Regions from separate parts of the Bradyrhizobium sp. Arg237L genome, predicted to be linked through region 2. Evidence: predicted binding sites of a transcription regulator. Region 2 holds the regulator's gene; each other region holds the start of a gene.
The links. The regulator LexA, encoded in region 2, represses DNA repair genes until DNA is damaged. The targets are predictions, from matches to a motif close to TGTTCNNNNTGTGTTCNG.
Positions count from the first base shown of each region.

Region 1: uvrA (excinuclease ABC subunit UvrA) is a predicted target of LexA. The motif match lies at 3,356-3,373, and genes of this name have one in related genera.
Region 3: OZ411_RS41530 (DUF3072 domain-containing protein) is a predicted target of LexA. The motif match lies at 3,312-3,329, and genes of this name have one in related genera.
Region 4: OZ411_RS04085 (PA0069 family radical SAM protein) is a predicted target of LexA. The motif match lies at 3,011-3,028, and genes of this name have one in related genera.

Region 1 covers NZ_JAQMIL010000006.1:105,525-111,039, reverse strand. Annotated here, with positions in the region: gene gyrA (DNA gyrase subunit A) at 1-1,034, opposite strand, end outside; gene OZ411_RS05395 (single-stranded DNA-binding protein) at 1,452-1,943, opposite strand; gene OZ411_RS05390 (outer membrane beta-barrel protein) at 2,394-3,149, shown strand; gene uvrA (excinuclease ABC subunit UvrA) at 3,460-5,515, shown strand, end outside.
Region 2 covers NZ_JAQMIL010000024.1:105,355-110,869, reverse strand. Annotated here, with positions in the region: gene glp (gephyrin-like molybdotransferase Glp) at 1-857, shown strand, start outside; gene lexA (transcriptional repressor LexA) at 1,059-1,760, shown strand; gene OZ411_RS17100 (hypothetical protein) at 2,056-2,481, shown strand; gene OZ411_RS17095 (hypothetical protein) at 2,671-2,856, shown strand; gene OZ411_RS17090 (ComEC/Rec2 family competence protein) at 2,866-5,154, opposite strand.
Region 3 covers NZ_JAQMIL010000129.1:5,255-10,769, reverse strand. Annotated here, with positions in the region: gene OZ411_RS41550 (alpha/beta hydrolase) at 1-516, opposite strand, end outside; gene OZ411_RS41545 (TetR/AcrR family transcriptional regulator) at 776-1,354, shown strand; gene dinB (DNA polymerase IV) at 1,471-2,544, opposite strand; gene OZ411_RS41535 (hypothetical protein) at 2,650-2,922, opposite strand; gene OZ411_RS41530 (DUF3072 domain-containing protein) at 3,083-3,262, opposite strand; gene OZ411_RS41520 (hypothetical protein) at 3,838-4,056, opposite strand.
Region 4 covers NZ_JAQMIL010000005.1:11,493-17,007, reverse strand. Annotated here, with positions in the region: gene OZ411_RS04095 (glycosyltransferase family 39 protein) at 1-592, opposite strand, end outside; gene OZ411_RS04090 (ribonuclease HII) at 840-1,607, opposite strand; gene OZ411_RS04085 (PA0069 family radical SAM protein) at 1,826-2,989, opposite strand; gene OZ411_RS04080 (glycosyltransferase) at 3,153-3,734, shown strand; gene OZ411_RS04075 (helix-turn-helix domain-containing GNAT family N-acetyltransferase) at 3,940-4,863, shown strand; gene moaB (molybdenum cofactor biosynthesis protein B) at 5,078-5,515, opposite strand, start outside.

The DNA.
Region 1 (5,515 bases), on a different contig from region 2:
GCCAAGATGTTGGCCGGGAAGTTGGTCTGCAGCGGCGTGAAGCGGTAGAGCTGATTCAGCACCACATCCGGCATCGCCTCGCGCTTCAGTTCGATCACGACGCGGAAACCTTCGCGATCGGATTCGTCGCGCAGGTCGGAAATCCCCTCGATCTTCTTCTCGCGGATCAGCTCGCCGATCCGCTCGACCATGTTCGCCTTGTTAACCTGGAACGGGATCTCCGTGATGATGATCGCCTCGCGATCCTTTCGCAGGGTATCGATCGCGACCTTGCCGCGCATCACGATCGAACCGCGGCCGAGATGATAGGATGCTCGGATACCCGCTCGACCGAGGATGATGCCGCCGGTGGGGAAATCCGGCCCCGGAATGATGTTGATGAGTTCGTCGATGGTGAGCGCCGGATTATCGATCAGCGCCACACAGGCGTCGACGACCTCGCCGAGATTGTGCGGCGGGATGTTGGTGGCCATGCCGACGGCGATGCCGCCCGCGCCATTGACCAGCAGGTTCGGAAACCGCGTCGGCAAGACCGACGGCTCTTGCTCGCTGTTGTCGTAGTTGGCCTGGAAGTCGACCGTGTCCTTCTCGATGTCCGCCAGCACAGCCTCTGCCGCCCGCGTCAGGCGCGCTTCGGTGTATCGGTAGGCTGCCGGCGGATCACCGTCGACCGAGCCGAAATTGCCCTGGCCGTCGATCAGCGGCACGCGCATCGAAAAATCCTGCGCCATGCGCACCATGGCGTCGTAAATCGATTGGTCGCCGTGCGGGTGATACTTACCGATGACGTCGCCGACCACGCGCGCGGACTTGACGTACTTCTTGTCCGGCGTGTGCCCCTGGTCGTACATCGAATACAGGATGCGGCGGTGGACCGGCTTCAGCCCGTCGCGCGCATCGGGGAGCGCCCGTGCCACGATCACGCTCATGGCGTAGTCGAGGTAGGACTTCTTCATCTCGTCGAGGATGGAAACGGGACGAATGTCGGAGGGCCCCGACGGCTCGCCGGGCTTGTCGTCTTCAGGTTCTGACAAAGGGGGAATCCGGGTCGGTTCTACTGTAGAATCATATAGCGTATCAGGGGCTCGATCACCACCCCGGAACGGTCTAGGCGACCGGTTTTTCCCTTCGTTTTTTCATAGACTTACGGGCTTGACGGGCGCGCCGCGGGAACACCCTGGCGGGGTGCGGCAAGGGCGCCGTCCCAGGTAAGGAGACTGCCCGCGGGCCGTCGGCGGCGGCTGCATCGCTCCGCCCTGTCGGTTAGATCGATTTCCTCACAGTTCACATTAACCGGAACCACGAGGAACCCGGCCACGACACATCGAGCAACATCAATTGCTTGACGCTTATATCCTGCAATCATTGAAGAGGATAAGTTCGACGCAAGCCGTATCGCGCGAGGGATATTTTTCATCCTCACGCGATCTTTCCGGCAACGTACCGCTCGATCAGAACGGAATATCGTCGTCCATGTCGTTGTTGCGGGCGCCGGCCGGCACGGCGCGGCGTGGGGCGGAACTCGAGGGGCCGCTGACGCCGAAATCGCCGCCACCGCCGCCCATGTCGTCGGAGAAGCTGCCGCCACCGCCCTTGCCGTCCAGCATCGTGAGGTTGGAGTTGAAGCCCTGCAGCACCACTTCGGTCGAATATTTCTCGACCCCGCTCTGATCGGTCCACTTCCGGGTCTGGAGCTGGCCCTCGACATACACCTTGGCGCCCTTCTTCAGATATTGCTCGGCGACCTTGGCGAGCCCTTCATTGAAGATGACGACACGGTGCCACTCGGTCTTTTCCTTGCGCTCGCCGGTGGCCCGGTCGCGCCAAGTCTCGGAGGTCGCGACGCTCAGATTGGCGATCGGACGACCGTCCTGGGTCCGCCGGATTTCCGGGTCCTTGCCGAGATTGCCCACCAGAATGACCTTATTTACGCTTCCCGCCATCGCCGCTCTCCACTCGATCACTGGGCCGGCCGGTTGCACGGCGGCCACATTCAGTCTTCGCTAACCACATCTTACATTGCTGACGGACCCTATACGCTCGCCGACACCGTCGGGCGCAGCCATTCCCCGTCCATTCCGCATTTATCCACATATAGCACCAGCCGCGCCATTGTTCCAGTTTTGTTCCATGCAACTTGCCGTAAACATGGTGACATTGTGGCCCAATTTTGGTGCAGCGGGAATGGAACCCGAAACCAACCGTCGGGTTCCAGAAAACCTCAAACAAATCATTAACTTATGTTATCCGCACTTCGCCCCTAACTGTTGCGTTTGGGCGACGGTATTTCCGGTTGAATCAGGGTATGCCTAAAACGACGGCGCGGCGCTCGCGTCTTTAATACCGTAACGCTTCGGGACCCAATTGAAGCGAACAAAGGCTGGAGAGCTACGATGAAGAAGTTTTTGCTTGGAACGGTTGCCTTGGTTGCGCTGGCTGCGCCGGCCTCGGCTGCCGATCTTGCCGCACGTCCCTATGTGAAGGCCCCGCCGGCGCCGGTCGCAGTCGTCTATGACTGGACCGGGTTCTATATCGGCGGCAACGGCGGCTGGGGAACGAGCCGCAACCGCTGGGACGTCCTTGGTTTCAGTGACGGCTCCCATAACGCCGACGGCGGCACTGCTGGTGGCCAGATCGGCTATCGCTGGCAGATGGGCACCTGGGTGTTCGGCGTCGAAGGCCAGGGCAACTGGGCCGACTTCAAGGGCAGCAACATCAGCCTGCTGACGGGCATCGACACCAACGAGACGAGGGTCGACGCCTTCGGCCTGATCACTGGCCAGATCGGCTATGCCGCCAACAATGTGTTGTTCTATGTCAAGGGCGGCGCGGCCGTGGTCGCCGATCGCTACCGCGTGCGTGACGCCTTCACCGGTTTCCCGATCACCAACGACATCAACGACACCCGCTGGGGAGCCTCGGTTGGCGCTGGCATCGAATACGGCTTCGCTCCGAACTGGTCGGTCGGCGCCGAGTACAATCACATCTTCCTGGGCAATCGCTCCTACGATTTCATCAACAATGGCTTCGCCGGCCCGGCCGGCAGCCTCTTCGCCACCGAGAATATCAAGCAGGACATCGACCTCGTCACCGTCCGCGTGAACTACAAGTTCGGCTTCGGCGGCGCTCCGCTCATCGGGCGGTACTGATCGCACGATCGGATATCAATCTTAAGAAAAGGCCGGCCTTGCGCCGGCCTTTTTGTTTGCGTGTCGTTAGTTCCGAGCCGCTCATCTGCGAAGCTCCGCTTGCGCGAGCATCCTCTTGCTGCCAGCTACTGCCAAATCTGCACGCAAGAAATGCGACCTGAAAACAAATCGTTGATGATTCGTCCTGAGCACTGGAAATCATCACTCGTTCTTCCTATGTTCCGGCATCACCCCATCGGCGCCGTGGTACGGATTTCCGACGACGCGCGCCCATAACGTGGCGCGCTTACAAGCGCCTGGAAATGCCGATATGGATGAAGTGCTCAGGGCGAAGCGCCAACCGACCGCCGGCTCCTCAACGCGTGCCATCACGATCCGCGGCGCGCGGGAGCACAACCTCAAGAACATCGACGTCGAGATTCCCCGCGACAGGCTGGTCGTGTTCACCGGCCTGTCCGGCTCCGGCAAGTCGTCGCTCGCCTTCGACACCATCTATGCCGAGGGCCAGCGCCGCTATGTCGAATCGCTCTCGGCCTATGCCCGCCAGTTCCTGGAGATGATGCAGAAGCCGGACGTCGATCAGATCGACGGCCTCTCGCCCGCCATCTCCATCGAGCAGAAAACCACCTCGAAGAACCCGCGCTCCACCGTCGGCACTGTCACCGAGATCTACGACTACATGCGCCTGCTCTGGGCCCGCGTCGGCGTGCCCTATTCGCCGGCCACGGGGCTGCCGATCGAGAGCCAGACCGTCTCGCAGATGGTCGACCGCGTGCTGGCGCTGCCGGAAGGCACCCGCCTCTATCTGCTGGCGCCGGTCGTGCGCGGCCGCAAGGGCGAGTACAGGAAGGAGCTCGCCGAATATCTCAAGAAGGGTTTTCAGCGCGTCAAGATCGACGGCACCTTCCATGAGCTCGCCGAAGCGCCGACCCTCGACAAGAAGTTTCCGCACGACATCGATGTCGTCGTCGACCGCATCGTGGTGCGCCCCGACATCGGCCAGCGGCTCGCGGAAAGCTTCGAGACCGCGCTCAAGCTCGCCGAGGGCCTCGCCGTGATCGAGTTCGCCGATGCCCCGACCGCGGCGCCCGCCGAAGAAAAGAAGAAGACCGCAAAGATCCACGACAAGAGCGGGCCCGAGCGCATCCTGTTCTCGGAAAAATTCGCCTGCCCGGTCTCCGGCTTCACCATTCCCGAGATCGAGCCGCGGCTGTTCTCGTTCAACAATCCCTATGGCGCCTGCCCCGCCTGCGGCGGCCTCGGCGTCGAGCAGCATGTCGACGAGGATCTCGTCATTCCCGACAAGGATCTGTCGCTGCGCAAGGGCGCGATCGCACCGTGGGCCAAGTCCTCCTCGCCCTATTACCTGCAGACGCTGACCGCGCTCGGCAAGCACTACAAGTTCACGCTCGACACCAAGTGGAAGGAGCTGTCGAAGAAAACGCAAAACGCGATCCTGCACGGCTCCGGCGATGACGAGATCAAGTTCTCCTATGAGGACGGCGTCCGCTCCTACGACACCAAGAAGCCGTTCGAGGGCGTGATCACCAACATCAACCGCCGCTACCGCGAGACCGAGAGCGAGTGGGCGCGCGAAGAGCTGGCGAAGTACTTCACCGATATCCCCTGCGCCGCCTGCAACGGCCATCGCCTCAAGCCGGAAGCGCTGTGCGTCAAGATCGGGGGCAAGCATATCGGCGAGATCTCCGAGCTCTCGGTGAAGCGCGCCGGCGAGTGGTTCGAGAGCGTGCCGGAAGCACTGAACACGCAGCAGAACGAGATCGCCGCCCGCGTCCTGAAGGAGATCCGCGAGCGGTTGACCTTCCTGCTCGACGTCGGCCTCAACTATCTCACGCTGTCCCGCTCCTCCGGGACATTGTCCGGCGGTGAAAGCCAGCGCATCCGCCTGGCTTCCCAGATCGGCTCGGGTCTCACAGGCGTGCTCTATGTGCTGGACGAGCCCTCGATCGGCCTGCATCAGCGCGACAACGCACGCCTCCTGGATACGCTGAAGCGGCTGCGCGACCTCGGCAACACCGTGGTCGTGGTCGAGCATGACGAGGACGCGATCCGGCTGGCCGATTACGTGCTCGACATCGGCCCCGGCGCCGGCATGCATGGCGGCCATATCGTCGCCCAGGGCACGCCATCCGACATCATGCGCAATCCGAAATCGCTGACCGGCAAATATCTGACCGGCGAGCTTTCGGTGCCGATCCCCGACCGGCGGCCGCCGAACCATCGCCGCACCATCAAGGTCGTCAACGCGCGCGGCAATAACCTGAAGAACGTCACGGCGGAGATCCCGCTGGGGCTGTTCACCTGCATCACCGGCGTCTCCGGCGGCGGCAAGTCGACGCTCCTGA
Region 2 (5,515 bases):
ACATCACCATCACCGAAGCTGCCATCGCCGGGCGGCATATCCGTCCCGCCGGCGTCGATTTCCGTGAAGGCGACGTGCTGCTCAGGCGCGGAAGCCGGCTGACCGACCGCGCGCTGTCGCTGGCGGCGTCGATGAACTATCCGGAACTCGCCGTGCGGCGCCGGCCGAAGGTGGCCGTGCTCGCGACCGGCGACGAACTGGTGATGCCCGGCACCTCTCCGGGCCCGGGCCAGATCGTCTATTCCAACGGCTATGCGCTGCGGGCGCTGGCGCGCGCGGAAGGCGCTGAAGCGATCGATCTGGGGGTCGCCGCCGACACGGTTGCCGCCACCACCGAGGGCATCCGCCGCGCGCATGCCGCGGGCGCCGACATCCTCATCACCACCGGCGGCGCCTCGGTCGGCGACCACGACCTCGTAAAGCCGTCGCTCGAGGCCGAGGGCGTCACCATGGCGTTCTGGAAGATCGCGATGCGGCCCGGCAAGCCGATGATGCATGGCCGACTCGGCACGATGCGAGTGATCGGCCTACCCGGCAATCCGGTGTCGTCCTATGTCTGCGCCTACCTGTTCCTGGTGCCGTTGATTCGGGCCCTCCTCGGCCGCTCGGCTGTTCATCACGTCAGCGAAAGCGCCCTGCTCGGCCGCGATCTCGCCGCCAACGATCAGCGCGAAGATTATCTTCGCGCGCTTCTCGAAGAGCGCGACGACGGCACGCTGATCGCAACGCCGGTCACCAAGCAGGACAGTTCGCTGCTTGGGAATCTCACTGCGGCGCAGGCACTTGTGATCCGTCCGCCATTCGCGCCGGCCGCAGCAAAAGGCGCGCCTTGCGACATTCTCCGATTGCCTGAATGACGCCGCGACCAGCACCTACTGAAGCATCTCTGATCGCGTTCACCAGAAATTAAGTGGTTGCGGAACACATATCGAACATATAGTGTCCGTTCATGATTTGTTTCGAAACTCGCTGTCTACGAATGGGAGTGCGTTACTCCCGAGATCAGCTCTTCTCAAGTCTCGGATCGAACGACGCTACCAACCGGGGGAATGCTCGCGATGCTTACGCGCAAACAGTATGAACTTCTGCGTTTCATCAACGAACGGCTGAAAGAGGCCGGCGTGCCTCCTTCGTTCGATGAGATGAAGGACGCGCTCGACCTGCGCTCGAAGTCCGGCATCCACCGCCTGATCACGGCGCTGGAGGAACGGGGCTTCATCCGTCGCCTGCCGAACCGCGCCCGCGCGATCGAGGTGATCAAACTGCCCGAGCTCTCCGCCGCCGGCAACGGCCGCCGCGGCTTCACGCCGAGCGTCATCGAGGGCACGCTCGGCAAGCGCACGACCAGCGCGGCCGTGGCCGAAGACGATGGCAACCGTCCCGTCGCTGTTCCCGTGATGGGCCGGATCGCGGCGGGTACGCCGATCGAGGCGCTGCAGACCCGCAGCCACACCATCAGCGTGCCGCCCGACATGCTCGGCTCCGGTGAGCACTATGCGCTCGAGGTGCGCGGCGATTCCATGGTGGAGGCCGGCATCCTCGACGGCGACATGGCGCTGATCCAGCGCAACGAAACCGCCAACACCGGCGACATCGTGGTGGCGCTGATCGATGAGGAAGAGGCCACGCTGAAGCGTTTCCGTCGCCGCGGCGCCTCGATTGCGCTGGAGCCTGCCAATGCGGCCTACGAAGTCCGCATCCTGCCGCCGAACCGGGTGCGGATCCAGGGCAAGCTGATCGGGCTTTATCGCAAGTACTGAGACGACCAGGACGCAGCAGCCCCGTCTGGGTACTTAGGTGGGTGCTCTGCCCTAGAGGGCGATGACAAGAACGACTTAGAATGATTAGAATGAAAGCCCCGGTAAATTCGCCGGGGCACTTCGGTGCAAGGTGATGTGCGGCAGCGTCTCGCTATCGTGTTTGTGAACGGACCGAAGGCGCGGGCCGTACAAATGCCAAGAACGAAGCAGAGGCTTATAAGTTATCGTCCACTCTGATAGAGGCCTGCGCCTCTTCCCAGGCACGGGTCGGCTATCTCGAATGAGGAGCAATCCGATGTGTGACTATAGCCTGCATGCCGTGGCGACGCGTCCCGCCCAGGTTGGAGAGACGCTTATCACCACCACCTTCCGCGGCACTTCGACCCGCGGCTTCGCTTCGGAAAGCGATCCGACGGTCGCAGTCTGCATGCTTCCCGGGACCGAACTCGCGTTCGCCGATAACGTCCGTTACGACAATCGCTGGATCTGGACCAAGACGACCGGCTTCCGCGTCGGCAAGTTCAACCAGATCGATCCGCATATTCGGGATCGTCATCACGACGCGATCGAGTTTCCCGATGGCAGCCATGTGCTGGTGACCCAGCTCTGCGAAGGGCAGCGGGCGACCGTGCTGCAATTGCCAGTGACGCATCATGTTGCAGAGCCGGCACCGAAGGCGGTCGAGCAGCGCCCCGCGCCGAACCCGCTGTTCATCGGCTGAGACAGCTTCGGGCAGCGTGCGCCGCCGGTCTCGGCCGGCGGAGCGTTGCCGCGAGTGACAAGCAAAGTGTTTTGAGCGGCCCCGGAGGCCATCCGGGGGCGCATGTGATTTTGTGTTGGAACGGATGCTTTATTCGCCAAGGGGGCGTGATCGGTGGTCACCAAGATCACATGGCAAAGAGCCGGACGAGTGGCTGAGCCCGGCCGATACATGTTCAGGTTCGGCTGGCTCACCGTCGCAGCGGAAGATCTCGCGATCTGGGAGCGATTTCCGGATGCGACCTTTACGCTCGTGCAAATGCCGTCGCATTCGGGCGATCCGGATGAATTTCGGCTCGGCGCCTTCGAGCTAGCGGCCAACGCCGGCGGTGATTGAAGGGGGCGCTCAGTCGTCCGACTGCAGGTCGGATTCGGACGGGGTCGCATCGATGGCGCGCGGCACGGGTGCCCCCTGGATCCGGATCGTGGTCTCGGGTTCGCCTTCGCCTGACATCGCAGGCGACCACGGCCGGTCGAGGCCGGCGGGCCTGACCGCGTCGATGACGAAGCCGTTCCGGTTCCGCCTTAGCGCCAGCCCGCCCTGCCGCCGCAGCCGCTCGGCATCGATGACCGCCGCCGCGCAGCCTGGCGGCACCGGCCGTGCGGTCACGATCAGCACCGCCCGCTCGCAATCGTCCGCGAGCGCCTCGGATCGCTGGGTGAGCGCGATGAACGCGCCACCGGCCGCAGAGGTCACGCAGCCGCTCTCATCGCAGGACACGCCCTCCGTCAGCGACGGATCGCCCGCGCTGCGGGCATCGGCATCCGCGGCCAGCCACTCCTTGGCGAGAAACGCATCCTTCGCAGTCCGCATCAGGTGCAGCCGCCCGTCACCGCCGCGGACGGCGACATTGCGGCCGTCGCCGGAAATCAGAATGTCCGGTTGCGGCGCCCTCACCGCCCAGACCACCGCAATGAGAAGCACCGCCGCGCCGACGAAGCGCAGCGGCGTGCGCAACAGCCCGAGCAGGATGACGCCCAGGCTCGCGGCGATCAGCGGGCCGATCCCGAACGCACTGACGTGGCCGACCGCGCCCGGCAGCGCGGCGACCCCCTGCGCGACCACGATCATCCAATCGATTCCAGTGCCCATGATCGCCCAGAACACACCGTCGAAACCGAACGGCATCGCCAGCAGGCCAAGCAGCCCGGCCGGCATCACCAGCGCCGACACCACCGGCATCGCCGCGAGGTTGGCGAGCACGCCAAAGGGCGCCACCCGGTGGAAGTGAAAGGCGGCATAGGGCGTGGTCGCCAGCCCCGCCACCAACGACGCCAGCAGCAGCATCGCGACCTCACGCCCGCCCCACAGCGCGATCCGCGCGGTTGTGGAATGGTCTGGCGCGGCGAACAGATGCGGCATGCCGATCTGCACCAGCGCCACCAGCCCGAGCGTCGCCGCAAACGACATCTGGAAGCTTGGATGTACCAGCGCCTCCGGCGCGATCGCGAGCACGATCATGGCCGCGACCGCGAGCGTCCGGAACGTCACCGCGCGGCGGTCGACCATGACGGCGATCAGCACCACTGCGGTCATGAGGAACGAGCGCTGCGTCGCGACCTCCGCACCCGACAGCAGAAGATAGAAGGCGGCCGCCACGAGCGCCGCCGCGGCAGACCATTTCTTGATCGGAAAGCCCACGGTGAGCACCGGAAACAGCGCAAGCAACGCGCGGACCGCGAAGAAGACCACGCCGGCCACCACGGCCATGTGGTAGCCCGAGATCGAGAGCACGTGCCCGAGCCCCGAGATGAACATCGCATCATTCACCGGCTCGGAGATGGCATCGCGCCGGCCGGTCAGGAGTGCGGTCGCGATCGCGCGATTGTCGCCTTCGAGCACGTTGCGGATCCGCGCATCGATCGCATCGCGCATGCCCTGCATGAAGGCCGCATAGCGCAGCGTAAATCCGCGGCCTTCCGGCGGCGCGGTCGTCTTGATGGCGCCGAGTACGAAACCGGACGCGCCGATGCCCTGGAAATAGAGATCGCGGCCAAAATCGTAGCTCCCGGGCCGCAGAGGAGCGAGCGGCGGCTGCAGCCGCGCCTTCAATTCGACGAAGCTGCCGACTTCGGGGGCAGTGCCCTTCTTCACCGACAGCCGAACGCGCTCAAGTTTCGGCGCGCCGCGCTGGCTTTCGATGCTTGCGACGCGCAGCACGAAACGGTCGGTGCGCTCGCGGATGTCACGCGTCTCGACAAATCCGGTGAGTGACACCGAGAACATCGGCCGCGCCAGCACGCCATGCGCGACCCGCGCGGTTCGCCAGGTGGCAACGGCAAAACCCCCCGCAACGGCGGCAATCATGACGGCGACAGCGAACGCCCGCCCTCGCCTGAGCAGGAACGCGACAGCGCACAGCGCGATCGCGACGATGACCGCGACCGACAGCACCGGCTCATGGTCGGCGGCGAAGTAGAGCGCGATGCCGCTGCCGAACGCGACCGGCACCCAGGGCAGAAGCCGTCCGGCGCCCGCTTCGGGGCGGGCCCACTGGCGCAACGTCTCGACGATTGGCGGCCAGGCGCCGACGCCGATCGGGGCATACCCACCCGTCGGCGCCACCGCCTCGCGCGGCGGCCAGGTGCCGGCATAGCCGCGCCTGCCGCCCGGCGTCCTGCCCTCGTCCGACATCCTGCGCCCTGGACTACCCCTGTTTCCGCAAAGCTACCGGAAGCAGGTATCCACGGGATAGCGGAACAGATGCGAACGTCGTGCCGGTGGCGCTCCCAATCCTAGCGCTGGCTCTTCAGCCGGCTTCAAACCCGACTGCGCCGAAAGTCTCATAAGGCCGCAGTCCCATTGAGGATTAGACTGTGGCTGCGCCTCCGCCCGGACAGACGGGATGAGGCAGTGGTGGCTCGCGGTTCGAAGACCGCTGGAGCCCTTCTCAGGTGGTTCAAGGCTTCCCTGAGACCGGCGTTGCGGACGCAACTTGCAAATCAAGCCTGTAGCGTCGCGCATCACGCGTACTCCGCGAGCGAATAGAGCGCTG
Region 3 (5,515 bases), on a different contig from region 2:
AGTGCTCGGCTGGACCGACGATGCCTCGCTTTCCGCGGTGTTGAACGGAAACGCCGGCGGACCGGGGAACGGTGCGCTCATCAGCACCACCGAGGGAAAGACGTCAGGTCGGGCCAGCGTACAATAGGCCGCCACGGGCGAGCCGAAGTCGTGCCCGACGAGCATTACCGTGCGCCGATACCCCAACGCCGAAACCAATCCGAGGGCGTCACGCGTCATATTCAAAAGGCTGAAGGGCGCGAGCGGGACGTCATAGCCGTTCACCCAACCGGTGGTGCGGCCAAAACCCCGCTGGTCGGGCGCCACGACGTGGTACCCGGCGTCAGCCAGAATTGGGATCAGGTGTCGCCAGCCGTAAGCCAAATCCGGAAAGCCGTGCAGGAGCAGCGCGAGCGGCCGACCGGCGCTTTCGTAACCGGCCTCGAGAATATGGACATCGAGGCCGTTGACCCCATGGATCATGCGCGAGCGGACCCCCTCGGGAAGCGTTCCCTCGCCATATGTTGATGTGGTCAAATCAGTTCCTCCTATGGGGTTTGCATGGGCTGGTCGAAGTGAAACCGCAATCAGGCTGGCCGCGCCCATCGCTAAGACAGCTCGTCGGGACGCCGATGGCTTAAAACTAACTGGATGACTCATTTCGAAACGCACCGTCCGCGTGCAGGCGCTTGACCTAGGCTTTGGTAGAGGGGCATCACCAGATTCATATTATGGCGATCACCATAGTATGTCGATCACCATAGTAGCGTCAAGCGAAAGGTGTTACGTTCACGCCATGCCACGTAAGACTGACGCCCGCGCTCGCGCGATTGCCACGGCCGAACGACTGTTTCGCATCCAAGGCTACACTGCGACTGGATTGACCCAGATCATTGAAGAAAGCGGTGCGCCTAAAGGATCGTTCTACTTTCACTTTCCACGCGGCAAGGCACAGCTCGCAGAAGAAGCAATCGATCATTACGTTGCGAGTAGAATTGCGGTATTGCGGAATGTCTCGGCGAATACGACGGGCGATGCTCTGAATTTTGTTCATGAGATTTTCAGCACATTCGCGGCCGAAATGATCGCCTCTGATTTCCAGTATGGGTGTCTGATGCAAAATCTGGCGAATGAGCTACCCGCGCTCGACGCTGAGCTGACCAAACGGGTAGCGCGCGGATTTGTTGATTCGACCGAGATTGTTGCTGAGCATTTTAGGGGGTGCGGTTTCGTTCCCGCGCGCGCATCCTCTACCGCAGCCGCGTTGGTAGCCGCCCTCGAAGGCGCGCGAACAATTGCCCGCTTGGAGCGCACGCCGGCTATATTTGAGGCGCTGGCGGATGTTAGTTGCCAAAGATGCCAACCACCAGAATGACGTGGAGGTTCGCCGTCGCGATAACCTCATGTCGGCTCCTGGACCATCTCGGACATACTGTGAGGTCTGCTTTGATGCTCCTCTTAGGGTTACAGCAGACATCTGCACCGACTGAGCTACAGCGGTATGCTGAGTGGATGCCCTAGTCGGTTCAAAATCCCGAAATCCAGTTGCGGCGGCCTTGCATCGTCTCCGCCTTGCAGGGAAGACAGCGACACCCCCAGGAGGCGCACCGCTTTCGGAAGGGGCATGTTGTCCTTCAGCAGGCTAGTGGCGAGTTGTGCAAGATCGCTGCGGTTCGCGATTGAATAGACGGACCTGCTGCGCGTGATGATCTCAAAGTCGGCGAACTTCACTTTAAGCGTTACCGTCCGCCCCCGAGTGCCCGTCGACTTGCAGTGCCGCCAGACCTTGTCGACCAGCGGTTCGAGCTCCGCTGCCATGGTCTCGAATTCGATTAGATCGGCCGAGAACGTGTTTTCCGCACCGACAGACTTTCGGATCCGGTTCGCTCGAACGGGGCGCTCGTCTACGCCGCGCGAGATCCAGTAATAGTAAGCGCCGGACTTGCCGAAGTTAGCGTTCATGAACTCCAGTGTCTGGTTGCGCATGTCGAGACCGGTGAAGATGCCCAACGCATTCATTTTCGCGCTCGTCGCCGGGCCTATCCCGCGAAATTTGCCCACGGGCAGCCTCTCCACGAAGGCAGGTCCCATTTCCGGCGAGATGACGAATTGGCCGTTCGGCTTGCGATGATCGGAAGCGAGCTTAGCCAGAAATTTGTTGTAGGAGATGCCGGCAGAAGCGTTGAGGTCGGTCTCGGCCTTGATCGTTTCGCGGATGCGCGAGGCAATGTCCCGAGCGAGCGGGATGCCTTGAAGATTTTCGGTCACGTCAAGGTAGGCCTCGTCGAGCGACAAGGGTTCGATGATCGGCGTGTGCTCGGCGAAGATTTCGCGGATCTGCCGGCTGATCGCCTTGTAGACCTCGAAGCGAGGCTTGACGAAGATCAGGTCTGGACACTGCCGCTTCGCCGTGATCGACGCCATCACGGACCGCACTCCGAACTTCCTGGCTTCGTAGCTCGCGGCAGCCACGACGCCTCGCTCCGCCGAGCCTCCCACCACGACCGGCTCTCCGCGAAGGTCCGGGTTGCCGCGCTGTTCCTCGGAAGCATAGAACGCATCCATGTCGATGTGAATATCTTGCGATAGGACGCGGTCGAAGCGCCTTGCTCGGGATCGGGTGGGGCCATGTGCGGATTATATAGGTCCGCAGTCGAGTCGTCGCAGCCGTTAGACCACACCGTCGGGCGGGCACTCCGGACAGGTGTCGCCGATCGAGTCCAGCACTTCGGCGATCGCTATGGCGGCCGTTTGCGACGAGACGCCAGGCGGCGGGTACTCGCGGGCCATGCCGAAGGCGCGATCGCGGGCGTGCGGGTCGGCGCGGTCCTGCATCCACCCATGCTCTTCGCATTCGCGGATGGCGCCGGATTCTTGCAGCACGGCGATAGCCCATCCTTGTAGGGTCCGGATTGCCGCGCGCGGCTCCCTCGTCATCAGCATTTGAAGGCTCCTGGTGCGCCAAACGAATCAGCCAGTTCATCCTGCGTTCCTGCGAGCTAGCACGGGGCAGGGATTCGCAAACGTGGGAGCAGTCGCCTTTCCACGGCGATGGACCCTCAACGCGCACTGGGGTCCTGCCGTTAAGGAGGGCCGGCGCACGCTACCTGGCGAGCCCGGCGTTCTCCCGCAGCGTCCCGATCGCCTTGGTAAGTTCCCTCTCTGTCGGGTCCGGCTCATGCGCCTGCTCAGCAAGGGTCTTGAGGTACGATGCCTGGGCACCGGTCATCGGATCATGTCCTGAAACCCACTCATTCGGGTCCCTCTCCGTATTGTCGGCCATGTGAACCTCCAAAAATCTGGGTGCAGTCCCAACTTGTAACTTGAAAGATTGTTCCCTTTTTGTTCACTTGAGCGGCTGCAGTCCAACGGGGTCTCAATGCCTAGATCTCGAGTTCGTCCGTCGGGAAATCGAATACATGCGCGTCCAGCTCGGGCGTCAGCGAAACGACATTATGAAGCTTCAACGGGCGGGGATCTGTACCGCCTCGGCCGAACTGCTCCTGCAGCGGATGCTCGCGAAGATCGAAGGGCTTTGCGCAGAACGCGACAGGCTTAAGAAGGCGGCGCCAGGGCCGACCGCGGGGAAGGTGCTTGGAGGTCGGAAGTGGTGAAGAGATACTTTTCCGACGCCGAGGATCAGCCGCCGTTCCTCAAAGCTTTGGCCGAGGTTCGAAAGATCGGTGTGCACGAGGGATGGTGCTATCACCAAGTCCAAGCGATCATATTGGCCATAGATCAATATGCCGAGGCCGCGACAGGCAACCGGGAATTTTTCTGGAATAGGCCGCATTCAATCGGCGGTCGGACGCGCGGCGATGATACCCCGTAGACGGCTCCGGCTATGATAGCGCCAGCTCAGTGAACGAACTGCTTTGGCAACACCATCACGATGTTGACCTGGCGCTTCAAGACCTTCGAAGCCGCGATCTGAATTTGAAGCGAGAAGTTGTCCTCGACCCCAGCCGCGGCTTCCTCATCCTTTGCGTAAACGAACAGGATATCGCCGTCGAGTTCGTCGAAGTGAATGCCGGCGAACAGCCGGTCAAACGCCTTCGGGCCAACGATGAGTGCCATCCGGGCTTGTATCGCGTGGTCCTGGACTTCTGTCAGGTTCATGCGCTGGAAATAGGCTGCCTCGACTCGATGCAAGGAGGAGCGAGCGAGTGGTGCGCCTAAGCCTCGCGCAGCTGGCTGATCTCTTTCGCGGTTTGGCAAGCGCTCTGGATCCTGACAACCACGGTCGGTGACGGTCGGCTACAACGTCTTGGAGGGGGACTTGGGAGGCAACGGCGATGCGCGCTCGCCGTTTTCCGCGTGGCTCGCGGCTACGGGGCGATCCAGAATCCGACTCGGATAACCGCCAGGCCGACGACGATTATCAGGATGTCGGTCGTCAACCATTCCGGTATTCGCTTCGCAGGTTCAGCCATGGTTTTGGCCTCCGCTACCGGCACCCTCCGACATCCCGGAGCGAGGCGATATGACCTGCTTCACGAAATCCGGGAAAAAGAGGCAATTTACTTGAAGATGGGGGAGCCGAGCGGCGGCTTTCACTCTCTCGAAGATACGCCGTCGGGCTCGAAATGCGCTGTCCGGCGGCGAAGGTGAGCTGCCCGGCAGGGGAGCCGATCGAGTTGCTTGGGGCAGTGCGCGCACAATTGGTGCTGGAGCGCGGTTTTTCTCGCCTCCCGTAGTTATCCCGTGGTGACTCAGGCGGATTCTGGGATTGTCATGTGTGGTGGTTCGGCGGTGCGGGCGCTGATACTTTGCTCCGCAATCACCGACCAGGGGAGGAGGCCGCCATGCTTGCTGAGAAATTCTTTCTGGTTTTGGAGACTCTCAAAAGTCATGCTTCGGACGGAAGCGTGCGGGTTGTCAGCACGACGCCGCGAGTCCCGGTAAGGCTGCCAACCAAGACAACAGACAAGCAGGTCGCCAACAACTAGGTCCGGCTCACGCTGAAGATCTTTGGCTCTCTCGGTTTCGTCGGCTCGCCCAGCGCCTTTGCTGCCGTCGATGGGTTCAAAATTGCGCCGCCGGGCTAGAAATGCAGTGTCCCGGCGGCGTTTATTTCACTGGTGCCCTGAAATCCCAGTACCACCATCCTAGCAAGACGCTATCGAAGTTTGTGTATGAAATGGCACACACGGTAGTCAAGGAAGCAGCCCGGCCCAGGGGACAAATCCGGACCGAGCTGCCAGGGGCGTTACACACATGGATCCTGCGTGCGACCTTCAACGCAGCCACAAATGGACTGTTCCGCGTGGCTTCGCTAGCTGTGCGGAGGGGCAAGAGGAACTTCGTTCTCGGACGAAGAGGCTAGGGGACCCATAGCCGGAGAAAAACGGCCCGGCCAGGGGGATGGACCGAGCTGCAAGGGTGGCAGGTGCACACATTGTTGCGGAATATGCGTTGTTGCGGAATATGCGTTGTCACAATCTCGGCCAGCGCGGCGTATCTGAGAGTTACCGCGGGGCGGTATGGGGACCTGGTCTTTGCAGGCAGCGGCATCCTGAGTAGCGATCCAACTGCT
Region 4 (5,515 bases), on a different contig from region 2:
TGCGGCGTCCGCGCGCGGTCGCCAGCGCAAAGGCCGCGACCAACAGGATCATCCCGATCGCCACCGGCGTCGTCAGCAACAACAGGCCGCAATCGATCGACCAGGCAAACCAGGCGCTGCGCCGGTTCTGGCCGAACAATTGCCAGGAATGCAGCAGCAAGAGCGCCCACAACGGCCGTGCCAACACCAGCGGCCCGAACTCGAGGCCGGGCGAAGAAAAGGCGGCGACCGTCATCGTCAGCAGCACGGCCAGCACCGCCTGCTGCCCGCCGATGATGGCGCGGCCGAGGTGATAGAGGCTCACGAAGGTCGCGATCCCGCAAATCTGCGCCAGGAGATAGACGCCGAAAACGTGATTGCCGGCGGCGCGGAACGCGATGTCGGCGAGCCAGAACGCGAGCGGCGGGCCGAGATCGGTGCCGACCTGATATTCCCGGCCGAAGGCGAGCACGGTCGCGACGTCGCCGGGCGGGCTGCGATAGATCAAGAGCGGCACCAGCAGCCACAGCGCTGCCTGCGCCAGCACCACGATCCAGACCACGAGCCGGGGCCGGGCGCGGATCAGTTCGACGACCAGGGAGGTGAAACGCATGCGCCCAAAATGCCCAGAACCAGCCCTCAATCGACCCGCAAACTTGATAAAGGCCGCACGCGACGGAAGCAACCGGCGTGAGGACAGCTCGATTGCCAACGACGCACTCCGCCGTCATGCACCGCTTCAAGCGGGGCATCCAGTACACGGCGGCCTCTCGGTTCAAGCACTGCCGTCTCTGGAATACTGGATCGCCCGGCCAAGCCGGGCGATGACCGGCTGAGAGCTCCTCAGGTTCCGACGCGATCTAGATCGCGGCGGTCGCCTCGGCCGCGATTGTCGGGTCCACCGTCTCGACCGTCGGGTCCACCGCGAAAAGATCGGGCTCGACCGTTTCCGGGAAATGCTTCTGCCGGGCGGCGATCACGGGCGCAAAGAAGCTGCGGTGATGCGCGCTCGGCCCCAAGCGATCCAGCGCCTCCAGATGTTCCGGCACCGCATAGCCCTTGTGCTGCTCGAAGCCATAGCCGGGGCAATCCAGCGCCAGCGCGCACATCAGCCGGTCGCGCGTCACCTTGGCGATGATGGAGGCGGCCGCGATCGACATCACGATGCCGTCACCGCCGATTACGGCCTCGCAATCGCAGGTGACGGCGACCTTGTCGCGGCCGTCGACGAAAACATGCTTGGGCTGCTCGGGCAGCGCCTGCACCGCGCGCGCCAGCGCCCAGAGCGAGGCGCGCAGAATATTGTCGCGATCGATTCGCGCGGGCGATGCGAAGGCGACCGCGAAGGCTGACGTCGCGCAGATCTGCTCGAACAGCTCTTCCCGCCGTTCCGCCGTCAGCCGCTTCGAATCATCGATGCCTTTTGGAATGCGTTTCGGGTCGAGCACCACGGCCGCGGCCACGACGGGACCGGCCAGCGGGCCGCGCCCGGCCTCGTCGCAGCCGGCAATCGGCCACACGCCGCGCTTGATCAGCGCACGCTCGCGCCGAAAGCTCGGCGGCGTCACCGCGATCACGCCCTTCGCCGGTTTGACAGGCTTTTTCTTCTCGGACTTATCCCGAATCATGGGCGCGACTGTGCTGAAGCAGCCGCACCTGCGCAACCGGGAACCCGGCGCTCGTCCCCATTATTCAGCATTCCCCGGTCTTTGCGAGCGCAGCGAAGCAATCCACCTCTCCGCTTGCGGAGGCATGGATTGCTTCGTCGCGGAGCCTGTCATCGGGCCCGCCAGAGGCGGGACCCGTTGGCTCCTCGCAATGACGGAGAGGAACGCAATGACGCCTCTCAGAACAGGCTCAGTTGCTCGCCGCTTTGCTTCGGCCTGACGAAATGGTCGGTCGTCAGCTTCGAGCGACGCTTGTTCAGGCCGAGCTTCTCGCAGGCGATCTCGAACCTGCGGCCGATCATCCAGGCCATCGGCCCGGTGCCCTTCATCCGCGTCCCCCATTGCGAGTCGTAGTCGCGCCCACCGCGCATGTCGCGGATCAGGGTGAAGACATGGCGATAGCGGTCGGGATAATTCGCGAGCAGCCATTCCCGGAACAGGTCGCGCACTTCCAGCGGAAGCCGCAGCAGCACGTAGCTGGCTTCCTTGGCGCCGGCATGCGCCGCTGCATCGAGGATGCGCTCGATCTCGGAATCGTTCAGCGCGGGGATCACGGGTGCGACCATCACGGTGGTGGGGATGCCGGCATCCGAAAGCCGCTTGATCGTTTCCAGCCGCTTCGGTGGCGTCGAGGCGCGCGGCTCCATGGTGCGCGCCAATTTGGCATCGAGCGTCGTCACCGACAGTGCGACCTTGACCAGGTTGCGCTTTGCCATCCGCTGCAGGATGTCGATGTCACGCGCCACCAGTCCCGATTTGGTGACGATGCCGACCGGATGGCCGGCACGCTCCAGCACTTCGAGGATACCCCGCATGATCTTGTGTTCGCGCTCGATCGGCTGGTACGGATCGGTGTTGGTGCCGATCGCGATCATGCGCGGCTCATAGCCTGGCGTGGCCAGCTCCTTCTCGAGTAGCGCCGGCGCATCGGGTTTTGCCAAAAGCTTCGATTCGAAATCCAGTCCCGGCGACAGGCCCAGATAGGCGTGGGTCGGCCGCGCGAAGCAATAGACGCAGCCATGCTCGCAGCCTCGGTACGGATTGATCGAGCGGTCGAAGCCGATGTCGGGCGAGTCGTTGCGCGCGATGACCTTGCGCGAGGTGTCGAGCGAGACAGTGGTCTTGAACGGCGGCAGGTCTTCCAGGCTCTGCCAGCCGTCGTCGAACGTAACGCGCGCCTCGGCCTCGTAGCGGCCGCTCGCATTGGACTGCGCGCCTCGGCCGCGCCGCCGTTCGCGCTCGATCGCGACCGCGAGTTCGGGAAACGCGGAGGGCGCACCCGCCGGTGTGGAGGGCGCCGTCACCGGCGGGTGCTTGAGGGCATGAGAGGATGCTCGGCTCATGCTCTGAAGCTAGCATGTCGTGAGAACAAATCAAGAACACATTCGCGAAATTCCACAATGGCGCTGCCGCAAAAAACTGCACCCCTACGGCTGTTTTGATTGTGACAAGGTGATAACAATTTTCGAGCTTTCCACCCATTTCGAGCCAACGAAGCCGCTGTTGATGCTGAGCGTGATCATTCCAACCGAGGGCGACGAGCGGACCGCGGTGGCGACCCTTGCGGCGCTGGTTCCGGGTGCCGCGTCCGGAATCGTGAAAGAGGTGCTGCTGGTCGATCGCGCCAAGAACGGCGCCAAGTCCGACGTGATCGAACGCGTCGCCGATGTCGCCGGTTGCCGCTTCATGGCGTTCGACGGCACCCGCGCCGCAGCGCTGGCGGCCGGAGCCCGTCAGGCGCGCTCGCCCTGGCTGATGTTCCTGCATGCCGGCGCCGTGCTCGACAGCGGCTGGATCGAGGAGACCACCCAGTTCATCCAGGGGGTCGCGATGAGCGGCCGGCCGCGCGCCGGCATCTTCCGCTACGCCCGCTCGCCCTACGCCGACACCCGCCTGCGCGACAGCTTCAAGTTCGTGGCCCGCATGCTGACCGGCCCGACCGCCGAACAGGGCCTCCTGATTGCACGCGATCACTATGAGCAGCTCGGCGGCTACCGCCCGGATGCCCGCCGCTCCGAGGCGCGGCTATTGCGGCAGCTTGGCCGCTCCTCCCGCACCATGCTGCGCAGCCGGATCATCGTCGCGTAGGACGTTACGTTTCCCTCGTCATTCCGGGATGCGCCGAAGGCGCAGGCCCGGAATCCATCGGGCCGCACACCGTGCAGATGAATGGATTCTCTGATGTGCAATTGCACATCATAGCTCGCGCTTCGCGCGCCCCGGAATGACAGCGCCTTGATACTTGCCAAAGTCAAATAATTATTTGACAATAGCAACTATCGAGGTGCCCCCTATGTCAGAGCCGGATTCCGAAACCCAGGTCGCCGCGGTGCGGGCGTTCAACCGCTTCTACACCCGCAAGCTCGGCGTCCTCGACCAGCATCTGTTGAAAAGCCCGTTCTCGCTCAGCGAGGCGCGGGTGCTCTATGAGCTGGCCCATCGCGAGGAAATATCGGCGAAGGAGATCGGGACCGAGCTCGGGCTCGATCCCGGCTATCTCAGCCGCATCCTCCAGAAATTCGATGAGGACGGGCTTCTGACCCGAAGCCCCCTCGCCTCCGATCGCCGGCAATACCAGCTCGGCCTCACCGCAAAGGGGCGGCAGACCTTTGCCAGGATCAACCGCACCTCGCACGATGAGGTCGCATCGATGCTCGCGCGGTTTCCGCCGGACGATCGCGTCCGCCTGACAGGGGCGATGGGCACCATCGAGCGGCTGCTCGGCGAGGCCGCAGCCCCACGCGCGGTGCTGCGCGATCCGCGGCCGGGCGATATGGGCTGGGTGGCGCAGAGCCATGGCGCGCTCTATGCCAGCGAATACGGCTTCGATTCATCCTTCGAGGCATTGGTCGCCGAGATCGTCGCAAAATTCCTGACCTCGTTCGACGCCTCGCGCGAACGCTGCTGGATCGCCGATCTCGAGGGGATACCGGTCGGCTCGGTGTTCCTGGTCAGGCATTCCGACGACATCGCCAAGCTCAGGCTGCTCTTGATCGACCCGGCCGGGCGCGGCCAGGGGCTCGGCAAGCGGCTGGTTGGCGAATGCATCAGCTTCGCCAGGGCCTGCGGCTACCGCAAGATCACGCTGTGGACCCAGAGCATCCTGATCGCCGCGCGAAAAATCTATCAGGACGCAGGCTTCGTGCTGGTGAAAAGCGAGCCGCATCGCAGCTTCGGGCAGGACCTCGTCGGCGAGACCTGGGAGCGGGCGCTGTGAAGTTGACGCGTCGCGGTCCACCGCGGCGCGTCACCCCGGAACTTCTCGCCTTCCATATCGAGCGAGCGCATGCGCTCCGGGCTGAGGCTTATCGCGCGACGATGCGCGCGTTGTATGCTTGGCTGGTGAGGATCGTTCACAACCGGTGCTATCGCCGCCGCCGTCATTCCGGGGCGCGCGCAGCGCGAACCCGGAATGACGGTCGTGGTGAAAACTAGACCGTCGCGCCTTGCGCCTTCGGCCGGCGCAGGTGCTCATCCAGCCGCGGCATGATCTCGACGAAATTGCAGGGGCGCGTGCGGTAGTCGAGCTGCGCCGCCAGAATTCCGTCCCAGCCGTCGCGGCAGGCGCCGGGCGAGCCGGGCAGGCAGAAGATGTAGGTCGCGCCCGCGACGCCGGCGGTGGCGCGGCTCTGGATCGTCGAGACGCCGATCTTGGCGTGGCTCAGCATGTGGAAGGCGATCGAGAAACCGTCCATCCGCTTTTCGAACAGCGGCTCGATCGCTTCCGGCGTCACGTCGCGGCCGGTGAAGCCGGTACCGCCGGTGGTGATGATCGCATCGACGCCCTCGTCAGCGATCCAGCGCTTCACCACCGCACGGATCGCCTCGACGTCGTCAGTGACGATCTCGCGCGCCGCCAGCTTGTGGCC